Linked DNA regions of Leisingera sp. NJS204. The protein of the gene in region 1 interacts with the protein of each later gene in a pairwise test. Links are inferred from orthologs where the notes say so. Each region holds a gene or a part of one and is shown in the gene's direction. Other genes may lie near its edges.

Evidence for each region. The genes of interacting proteins can lie anywhere in the genome.
Region 2: the proteins of gyrB (region 1) and gyrA interact in binary tests that used the Escherichia coli proteins (3 or more experiments, as listed by UniProt). The link is inferred for Leisingera sp. NJS204 from one-to-one orthologs.

Annotation. Positions count from the first base shown.
Region 1 is NZ_CP035417.1:3,835,394-3,841,382, reverse strand. What follows is about bases 1,553-4,593. They hold gyrB (DNA topoisomerase (ATP-hydrolyzing) subunit B), read left to right. Parts: upstream 1,553-1,884; coding sequence 1,885-4,302; downstream 4,303-4,593. Other genes in these bases: ETW24_RS18600 (NAD(P)H-dependent oxidoreductase), read left to right, coding at 1,553-1,791. Outside these bases: ETW24_RS18610 (LysE family translocator), read left to right, coding at 1-501; ETW24_RS18605 (TetR/AcrR family transcriptional regulator), read right to left, coding at 498-1,091; more of ETW24_RS18600, read left to right, coding at 1,201-1,552; periplasmic nitrate reductase, NapE protein, read left to right, coding at 4,799-4,948; ETW24_RS18585 (ferredoxin-type protein NapF), read left to right, coding at 4,961-5,476; ETW24_RS18580 (chaperone NapD), read left to right, coding at 5,473-5,751; nitrate reductase catalytic subunit NapA, read left to right, coding at 5,748-5,989. UniProt on the Escherichia coli protein: DNA gyrase negatively supercoils closed circular double-stranded DNA in an ATP-dependent manner to maintain chromosomes in an underwound state.
Region 2 is NZ_CP035417.1:1,903,899-1,908,710, reverse strand. Bases 1-3,338 are described here. They hold gyrA (DNA gyrase subunit A), read left to right. Parts: upstream 1-396; coding sequence 397-3,138; downstream 3,139-3,338. Other genes in these bases: ETW24_RS09365 (DUF6614 family protein), read left to right, coding at 3,267-3,338; ETW24_RS09375 (usg protein), read right to left, coding at 1-203. Also shown: more of ETW24_RS09365, read left to right, coding at 3,339-3,617; ETW24_RS09360 (carboxypeptidase M32), read right to left, coding at 3,811-4,812. UniProt on the Escherichia coli protein: A type II topoisomerase that negatively supercoils closed circular double-stranded (ds) DNA in an ATP-dependent manner to maintain chromosomes in an underwound state.

The DNA of each region.
Region 1 (5,989 bases):
GCCTGGCCGCTGGCGCTGGGGGTTGCCTGCGGCGATATTCTGTGGCCGCTGGTGGCGGTGGGCGGCATGTCCTGGGTGGTTTCCGAATTCACCGGCATCATGACCTTGTTGCGCTGGCTGGCCTGCCTGATGTTCCTCGGCATGGGCGGGCTGCTGATCCGTCACGCGGGTGAAGCGGTTCAGGAAAGCCGCGCCCTCACCCGGCCGGGCGTCTGGGCCGGGTTCATGGCGGGAATTGCTGTGATCCTGGGCAATCCCAAGGCAATCCTGTTCTACATGGGCGTTCTGCCCGGTTTCTTTGATCTGTCAGGAACAACCTGGCCGGATGTTGCCGCCATTGTGGTGCTGTCTTTTGCGGTTCCGCTGGCAGGGAACCTTGCGTTGGCAGGGATGGTGCACCGGGTCCGGCGGGCGATCGCTTCGCCCCGGATCCTGCGGCGCATCAACCTGGTGTCCGGCGGGCTGCTGATCTGTGTGGGGCTGGCGATCCCGTTCCTTTAGGCGGATGGTTGCAACCAGGCCTGCAAGTAAGGTTCCAGTGTCTGGGCCGGGCGCGCTGCAGTCTCATGCTCAATGCAGAACCACAAGCCCAGCACATGGTTCAGAAACGCCTGGATGCCTTCCGCCAGCAATTCCGGCGGCTGGTTCCGGCGAACCCTGCCCGCCGCCTGCATGTCCTGCAGCCAGCCTGTCAGCAAGGCGACCTGCCGGGTGAAGCTTGCAGTGACAACTTCATCCGGCTCATCCGCAGTGGTGCCTGAATAGCGCAGCAGCAGATCGAAAATCACCCGGTCCTGCGCAACGTAATCAAGATGCGGTGCAAGCCGGGCGGTCAGATCCGCTACATCTGCCGGTGCGCCTGCGGCCTCCATCCCGTCAAGCAGCCGTGTCACTTCCTCCCCGATCAGGACGGCCAGCAGCCCGTCCTTGTCCTTGAAATGGGAAAACAGGGTGCCTTTGGCAACACCGGCCCGGGCAACCACATCTTCAACCCGCAAACCGCTATAGCCCTGTTCCTGGACAATGACGGTTGCGGTGCTGAGCAGTTTTGCGCGGGTTTCCAGCCGCCGCTTTTGTGGAGCGCGTGTCATGCCTCATCCTCACGGGTTCGTTATTGACCGCGGTCACTTTTATAATTGACCACGGTCATTTTTTCTTTCAATAAAGTGACCGTGGTCAACTTAGCTCATGGAGAATGACATGTCTGCCCGAAAAATACTGATCTTGAACGGCCACCCGGCTGAGAACACTTTTACGCAGGCGCTGTGCAAAGCCTACGCATCCGCAGCAGAAGGTGCGGGGCACGATGTGCGCCTGCACAAGCTGTCGCAGCTGGAGTTCGACGCAGATTTCGGCCAGGCCGGGTTTTCCGGAGCAAAGCAACTGGAGCCGCAGATCGAAGCAGTGCTTGCGGACTTTGAGTGGGCAGAGCATGTGGTCCTTGCCTTTCCGCTGTGGTGGGGCGGGATGCCGGGGAAACTGAAGGGGTTGTTTGACCGGATTCTGCTTCCCGGCCGCACGTTTGACCCGCGCATTGTGACCGATGGCCTGCCGAAACCGCTGTTGGCCGGAAAATCGGGCCGGGTGATGGTGGCGTCGGACACGCCGCCTGACTTGATGGAGCAGTTCTATGGCAATGCAGCGCATGTTCAGGTGGAGCGGCAGATAATGAATTTCGTGGGGATTGATCCGGTAGAGACCTGCCATTTCGGCGCATTGCAAGGATCAAGTGCGGAGGAGCGCGCAGCCTGGCTGAGCACCGCGTCGGAGCTTGGCGCCTTAGCAGCATAATCGTCTGATACAGCCCTGAAAAAAGGGGGCTTGCGCGTGACAATCCCGGCCAGACTCCGTATAAAATCCTGAAGCAAAGACAGGAAGATGTGAATGTCCGGAAACGAGCAGGCCCCCGCAGAATATGGCGCGGATTCCATCAAGGTTCTCAAAGGGTTGGAGGCGGTTCGAAAACGCCCCGGCATGTATATCGGGGACACCGACGATGGCTCGGGCCTGCACCACATGGTGTATGAGGTCGTGGACAACGGCATCGACGAGGCGCTGGCAGGCCACGCGGACCACGTGACGGTGAAAATTCACGCCGATTCCAGCGTATCCGTCAGCGACAACGGCCGCGGCATTCCGGTGGGTATCCACGAGGAAGAAGGCGTTTCCGCGGCCGAGGTCATCATGACCCAGCTGCATGCCGGCGGTAAGTTCGACAGCAACTCCTACAAAGTTTCCGGCGGCCTGCACGGTGTGGGTGTTTCGGTGGTGAACGCGCTGTCTGACTGGCTGGAACTGCGCGTCTGGCGAGACGGCAAGGAACACATTGCCCGGTTTGAGCGCGGTGATACCGCCAAGCATCTGGAGGTGGTCGGCGATTGCGGCGACCGCACCGGCACCGAAGTGCGCTTCATGGCCTCGACGGATACGTTTTCCAACCTCGAATATGTCTTTGAAACGTTGGAAAAGCGCTTGCGGGAACTGGCTTTTCTGAACTCCGGCGTGCGCATCATCCTGATCGACGAACGCCCGGCGGAACGGCTGGAAGTGGAGCTGTTCTATGACGGCGGCGTCAAGGAATTCGTCAAATACCTGGACCGCCACAAGACCCCGGTGATGGAAACTCCGGTTTATATCATCGGTGAAAAGGACGAAATCGTTGTCGAAATCGCCATGTGGTGGAATGACAGCTATCATGAAACTGTGCTGCCCTTTACCAACAACATCCCGCAGCGCGATGGCGGCACCCATGTTGCAGGCTTCCGCGGCGCGTTGACCCGCACGATCAACAACTACGCGCAGGTTTCGGGCATCGCGAAGAAGGAAAAGATCTCCTTTACTGGTGATGACGCCCGCGAGGGGCTGACCTGTGTTTTGTCGGTGAAAGTGCCGGATCCGAAATTCTCCAGCCAGACCAAGGATAAATTGGTGTCGTCCGAGGTGCGCCCGGTGGTCGAAAGCCTGGTCGGGGAAAAACTGGCAGAGTGGTTTGAGGAAAACCCCGGCCAGGCCAAGCAAATCGTTGGCAAAATTGTCGAGGCCGCTTTGGCCCGCGAGGCCGCCCGCAAAGCGCGCGAACTGACCCGCCGCAAAACCGCGATGGATGTGAACTATCTGGCTGGCAAGCTGAAGGATTGCTCTGAAAAAGACCCGTCCAAAACCGAAGTCTTCCTGGTCGAGGGGGACTCGGCCGGCGGTTCCGCCCAGACAGGCCGGGACCGGAGGACCCAGGCAATCCTGCCCCTGCGCGGCAAGATCCTGAACGTTGAACGCGCACGCTTTGACCGGATGCTGGGAAGCCAGGAGATCGGCAACCTGGTGATGGCATTGGGCACCGGTATTGGCCGGGACGAATTTAAGATTGAAAAGCTGCGATACCACAAGATTGTCATCATGACCGATGCGGACGTGGACGGCGCCCATATCCGGACATTGCTCCTGACCTTCTTCTACCGGCAGATGCCGGAGCTGATCGAGGGCGGCTATCTCTACATTGCGCAGCCGCCATTGTATAAGGTCGCGCGCGGCAAATCCGAGGTCTACCTCAAGGATCAGGCGGCGCTGGATGATTATCTGATCAACCAAGGTGTCGACGGCGCGTTGCTGAAACTCGGTAACGGCTCCGAGATGGCCGGTGCCGACCTTACCCGCGTGGTCGACGAGGCGCGCCAGCTCAAACGTGTGCTGGATGCTTTCCCGACCCATTACCCGCGCCACATCCTGGAGCAAGCCGCAGTGGCCGGTGCCTTTGTGCCCGGTGCGGTGGATTCCAACTTGCAGGGCGTGGCCGACAAGGTTGCGGCGCGGCTGGACGCCATTGCCCTGGAATATGAGCGCGGCTGGCAGGGCCGGATCACCCAGGATCACGGCATCCGCCTGGCCCGCATCCTGCGCGGAGTCGAGGAAGTGCGTACCCTGGACGGCCCGATGCTGCGCTCCGGCGAGGCGCGCAAGACCGGCAGCTTCACCCAAAGCCTGCAGGAAGTCTACGGCACCGCCTCTCAGCTGATCCGCCGCGACCGCAGCCAGATTATTCACGGTCCGCTGGATCTATTGAAGGCGATCCTTGATGAAGGCGAAAAGGGTCTCTCGCTGCAGCGCTACAAAGGCCTGGGCGAGATGAACCCGGACCAGCTGTGGGAGACGACACTGGACCCGGACGCCCGGACACTGCTGCAAGTGCGGGTCGACGATATGATCGAGGCGGATGATCTGTTCACCAAGCTGATGGGCGATGTTGTCGAACCCCGTCGCGAGTTTATCCAAAAGAACGCGCTTAGCGTCGAAAACCTGGATTTCTGATCGGGTGTAGGATCGCGTGCAGCCGTGCGCGATCCCCATAACTTTGCGCGATTGGCCCATAGGTTTGCGCATAAGCGCTGCTGCGAGGACTTCACACGCCACGTCGCGGCAGGCGTATTTCTGGCCCCGGTACCTGCGTCCGAATGGCATCTCAATTGTGATGATCAAATTCAGTGCGCCTTCACATGCCAAGCGCCACGAGGCTGGCTGGCGGCACTTCCCAAACAATTACAGACACATGGGCGTGTCCCAAATTGGATTGCGACATTCGCGGTTGGAAGCGCTCTGGAAATATTGATATCGTTAATTTCGATTGTTTGAATGTTTGGTTTTGCCAAATCTACCGCCCGGGAAATGATTCAGATCAAAGTGCAGTACGGCCGTCCTGCGCATTCTCCTGCCAGCGACGCGGCACTGTTCAGAAAACCGGAATCAGATGCGGCCTTTTCCGGCCGGCTTGCTGCGCTACATTTGTACGAGCCAAGGAGGACAAAAAATGTCCGAACAGCCAAGCAAAGCCGAAGAGCGGAACACCTTCCTGTTCCTTGCCGTGGTTCTGGCGCCGGTGCTGGCGGTGGGACTGGTCGGCGGATACGGCCTGATCATCTGGATCTCCCAGATCTTCCTGGGACCGCCGGCCGGGTAAGAGGCCAGGCCAATGCCAGCACATGCCAGCACAGCCCCCTCGCGGCGCGCCTTCCTGACCGGGAAAGTGGCCCGCCCGGATCCGGAATTCCGTCCGCCCTGGACGGATGAGGCCCGGGTGCAGGCGCAGTGCACCGGCTGCAATGCCTGCGTGGAGAGCTGCCCGGAGAACATCATCGAATTCGACAGCCGCAGCCGCCCGCGGATCAGTTTCCACGGTGGCGAATGCACATTTTGCGGCGCTTGTGCCGAAGCCTGCCCGCAAGCGGTGTTCGATCTGGCACAGCCAGCGCCCTGGCCGGTGACGGTGGAGATCACCAGCAGCTGCCTGAATGCCGCCGGAATCGCCTGCCAGCTGTGCACCGACATTTGCGACCCTCGTGCCCTTCGGATGGTCCTGTCGGTCCGTCCGGTCGGCGCCATTCAGGTGGATCCCGGCGCCTGCACCGGCTGCGGTGCCTGCCTGTCCACCTGTCCCAACAATGCCATCGCACTCTGCGATCCCCGCCAGCAAAGGACGCCCGCGTGACAGAAGAGATCCATATTTCCAGCCTGCTGGTGCGCAGCAACCCTGTACACATGGAGGCCGTCCTTGCCGACATCAAATCCATGGCTGGCGCCGAGATTTCGCAAGCCGACCCCTCGGGCAAGATCGTCGTCCTGTTCGAGGCCGAAAGCGACCGGGTCATCGGCGATGCCTTGGCCAGAATTCAGCTTCTCGACGGCGTCGCCAGCGCGGCGCTTGTCTTTCATCAAACCTGCGATGCGCAGGATCTCGCTATTGAAGAAGGAGTCCCCCAATGACCGGACTTACCCGCCGCGACGCCATCAAGGCGCAGGCAGCCGCAGCTGCGGCACTTGCCGCCGGCCTGCCGATCCCTGCGGCAGCACAGAACCTTGTCACCGACGCCAATGTGACCGAGCTGAAATGGTCCAAGGCGGCCTGCCGTTTCTGCGGTACTGGCTGTTCGATCATGGTCGCCACCAAGGCCGGCCGCGTGGTTGCCACCCATGGCGACACCCAGGCCGAGGTGAACCGCGG
Region 2 (4,812 bases), 1.9 Mb from region 1 along the record:
AACCGAACAGAATGCAGCGGACCGTCAATTTCCCGCTGCCAGAATTCGATGAACTCAAACAGCCGCGGATGGTCCGGGGCAAGGTCGTACTCCTGCCACACAAAGGTGTTCAGAACGTGGATATAGTCGGGCATACAATAGGTGAACTCAGCCGTGGTCAGCCCGTATCCCTTCAGCATCAGCTCGGTCTCTGTGGTCTCCATTTACAGCCTCCAAAATTTGCCCCCTCTTACTGATGCTAGGCTGCTATTGGTTAATTTCCCCAAAAACAGTGTGTTACCGCTGTGTGAACGGCCTGTTTTCCGCTTTCCCGGCTGTTTGCTTGCGCCCCATATACGGTATCTGATAGGGTGCAAACACAATATATAGAGCCAGAAGAAAGAGCGGGCAGCCAACGTGAGCGATACGCCGGAAACTCCTGAAAACATGGACGAAAACCTGCCGGAACGGCCCGTATATGACGGCCCCACGGTATCCATTGAATCCGAAATGCGCACGTCCTACCTGGACTATGCCATGTCGGTCATCGTCAGCCGCGCCATCCCGGACCTGCGGGACGGGCTGAAACCGGTTCACCGGCGCATTCTCTATGCAATGCACGAATCCGGCAACACACATGAAAAGTCCTACCGCAAATCGGCCCGCCCGGTCGGCGACGTGATGGGTAAGTACCACCCGCACGGTGACAGCGCGATTTATGACGCGCTGGTGCGGATGGCGCAGGACTTCTCAATGTCGCTGCCGCTGCTGGACGGCCAGGGCAACTTTGGCTCGATGGACGGCGATAACCCGGCGGCCATGCGTTACACCGAAGTGCGGATGGACAAGCCGGCGGCCTTCCTGCTGTCTGACATCGACAAGGAAACCGTCGACTTTCAGGACAACTATGACGGCAAAGACCGCGAGCCGACGGTTCTGCCGGCCCGGTTCCCGAATATGCTGGTCAATGGCGCCGGCGGTATTGCGGTCGGCATGGCCACCAACATTCCGCCGCACAACCTAGGCGAAGTGATTGATGCCACCCTGGCGCTGATCGACGATCCCGACCTGACCAGCGAACAGCTGATTGATTACGTGCCCGGCCCGGACTTTCCGACCGGCGGCGTGATGCTGGGCCGCTCCGGTGCCCGCAAGGCTTATCTGGAGGGCCGCGGCAGTGTGGTCATCCGTGCCAAGACCCGCACCGAGGAAATCAGGAAAGACCGCTATGCCATTGTTGTGGACGAGATTCCCTATCAGGTGAACAAGGCGGCAATGATCGAAAAGATCGCCGAGCAGGTGCGCGACAAAAAAATCGAAGGCGTCGCCCATGTGCAGGACGAATCCGATCGCAACGGCGTGCGTGTGGTGGTTGAGCTTAAGCGCGATGCCACGCCCGAAGTGGTACTGAATCAGCTTTACCGCTTCACTCCGATGCAGACCTACTTTGGCTGCAACATGCTGGCGCTGAACGGCGGCCGGCCGGAACAGCTGACGCTGCGCCGGTTCCTGACCTCCTTCATCGACTTCCGCGAAGACGTGGTGGCGCGCCGCACCGCGTATCTGCTGCGCAAGGCCCGTGAACGCAGCCACATCCTGTGCGGCCTCGCGGTTGCGGTCACCAATATCGACGAAATCGTCACCACCATCCGCCAGTCTGCCGATGCGGCCGAGGCGCGTGAAAAGCTGATGACCCGCCGCTGGCCGGCCCAGCCGATCCTGGAATACATCGCGCTGATTGATGATCCGACCCATACGGCCAATGACGACGGCACCTATAACCTGTCGGAGACCCAGGCCCGCGCAATTCTGGAACTGCGCCTGCAGCGCCTGACCCAGATCGGCGTGAAAGAGGTCACTGACGAGCTGGAAGAACTGGCCCGTAAGATCAAGGAATACCTTGAGATCCTGTCGTCGCGCGAGCGCATCATGGGCATCATCGGCGATGAGCTGCGCGAAGTGCGCGACAACTTCGCTGTGCCGCGCCGCACCGAGATCGTCGATTGGTCCGGCGACATGGAAGACGAAGACCTGATCGAACGCGAGGACATGGTGGTGACCGTGACCTCCGGCGGCTACATCAAGCGTACTCCGCTGGCTGATTTCCGGTCGCAAAAGCGCGGCGGCAAAGGTGTGTCGGGTATGCAGACCAAAGAAGAGGATGTGATCACCACCCTCTTTGTGGCCAATACCCATACCCAGCTGTTGTTCTTCACCACCGACGGCATGGTCTACAAGCTGAAGACCTGGCGCCTGCCGCAATCCGGACGCACCGGCAAGGGCAAGGCCATCGTCAACATCCTGCCGATCCCGACCGGGGTTTCCATCGCGGCAATTATGCCGGTCGATGTGCCGGATGATGAATGGGAAAACCTGCAGGTGGTCTTTGCCACCAGCGGCGGCGATACACGCCGCAACCGGCTGTCGGATTTCACCAACGTCCGCCGCAACGGCAAGATCGCGATGAAACTGCCCGAGGACGGATCGGTCCAGCTGGTGAATGTCCGTATCTGTTCGGAAGACGATGACGTGATGCTGTTCACCGACTCAGGCCGTGCGATCCGCTTCCGCTCCACCGATGTGCGGGTGTTCAACTCGCGCGAATCCACCGGTGTGCGCGGCATCCGTCTCAGCGGTGAGGACCGTGTGGTCTCGATGTCGGTGATCCGGCACTCGAAATACACGCCGGAACAGCGCACCGCCTACCTCAAGATGCGCCGCGCGATGGCCGGATTGACTGACGATGCCGAGGCCTCGGATGAGGATGCGCCCGAGGATCCGAACTTCTCGACCGAGCTTTATGCGGAAATGTCGGCGGCGGAAAACCTGATCCTGACCATCACCACAGGCGGTTCGGGCAAGTTGTCCTCCTCGCATGACTATCCGGTGCGCGGACGCGGCGGCATGGGTGTCACCGCGATGGACAAGGCGATGCGCGGCGGTGAAATCGTGGCCTCCTTCCCGGTTGAAATGGATGACCAGATCATGCTGGCCACGTCCAAGGGCCAGTCGATCCGGGTGCCTGTGGATGGCATCTCCTTCCGTTCACGCTCGGCCGGCGGTGTCCGGGTGTTCAACACCGGCAAGGGCGAAGAAGTGGTGTCCGTCGCATGGATTGCTGAAAACGGTGATGAGGAAGACGGCGGCGGCGAAGAGTAACACCGCCGCTCAGCCTGACTAAAGCAGCGCCGCCCTGGATCACCTGGGCGGCGCTTTTGTGTTTAACCGCTGCCTAATCTTTCTGTGACAGACTATCGCTTGAGTTGTCTGCACCAAGGGATCGTCCCATGAACCTCTATCAATGCTCCATCGACCTGCATCACGAAGCCAAGGCGCTGAGCTTTGCCAGCGCGGTTGACCAATGGATGAGCTACCTGCAGGAGCGCGGCGTGATCCTGGGCTGGCGGCTGCTGCGGCGCAAGCTGAACCTGGCCAGCGACACTTGCCGCGATTTCCTGCTGGAGATTGAGTTTAGGGACATGACCCAGCTGGATCAGGCTTTCCGTGTCCTGGGCGAACATGACGAGGAGGTCGAAAAGCTCTACTCCCATGTCACAGCCCTGATCGCCACGTCAGAGACCGGCCTCTACCGTCCCTTCCCGGATCCCGAGCGGGCGGAGCGCATGGCGCTGATCTGACGGTTTGCGTTTCAGATCAGGGTTGGCGCCAGCACAAAGCTGGCAAAAATCAGATAGGCTATGGCTGTATGCATCAGTTATTTCTCTGCTCTCATCCCCATGAGCATCCGAGAATACACCTGAAATACGGCATTTCCGGGGCAGCGGATTTTCCGCTGCCGCCAGAAAGCCTTAGCCGTGGTGCAAGGCCGTTTCAGAGATCGTAAAGCAGGCTGAACTTCTCTTCTAGATAGGCCAGCAGCGGTGCGTGGCTGGGCTCCATGCCGGATGCGTGCACGATGGTATCGCGTGGGCTGCGCAATCCGCCATGCTGTTGCAGGGATTCTTTCAGCCACCCGGTCGCACCCGTGGTGTCGCCCTCTGCCAACTGCATATCCAGCCCCGGAACATCACGGCGCAGCGCCTGATACAGGCAGCCGGCATAGACGTTGCCCAAACTGTAGGTCGGAAAATACCCGAACAGACCCACAGACCAATGCACGTCCTGCAAACAGCCGTTTGACGGCCTGTCGACAGCATAGCCAAAGTCCGCCTCGAACCGGTCATTCCAGGCCGCCTCCAGATCCTTCACCGCCAGATCGCCGCTCATCAGTGCGCGCTCCAGGCCGAACCTAAGCATGATGTGCAGGTTATATTGCAGCTCATCCGCCTCAGTCCGGATATAGCCCTTATGCACTGCGTTCACCGTGGCATAGAAGCTGTCCGCATCCGCAATGCCGAAATCGCCAAACGCCGCTTTCATCTCCTCAAACAGCCAGCCGGTGAACGCCCGGCTGCGGCCGATCTGGTTTTCATAGATCCGGCTTTGGCTTTCATGCACGCCCATCGACACGCCGCTGCCCAGCGGGGTCAGCAGGTAGTCGCGGCTGATGTTCTGCTCATAGGCGCCGTGGCCGACCTCGTGAATGGTCGAATAGAAGCAGTTGAACGGATCCACCTCACTGGTCCGGGTGGTGATCCGCACATCCAGCCCCGAGCCGGAGCTGAACGGATGCACTGCCTTGTCGACCCGCCCGTGCGCCATGTCATAGCCGAAAGCTTTGGCGAGCTTCCGGGTGAGCTTCATCTGCGCCGCTTCGTCAAATGTGCCTGCCAATCCCTTGGGCGCGGGCTTCTCCAGCACCTTGGCGCGAAGGTCCACCAAGCCAGGACGCATTGCGTCAAAGATCTCCGCGATCCCTGCCCCGGTCATGCC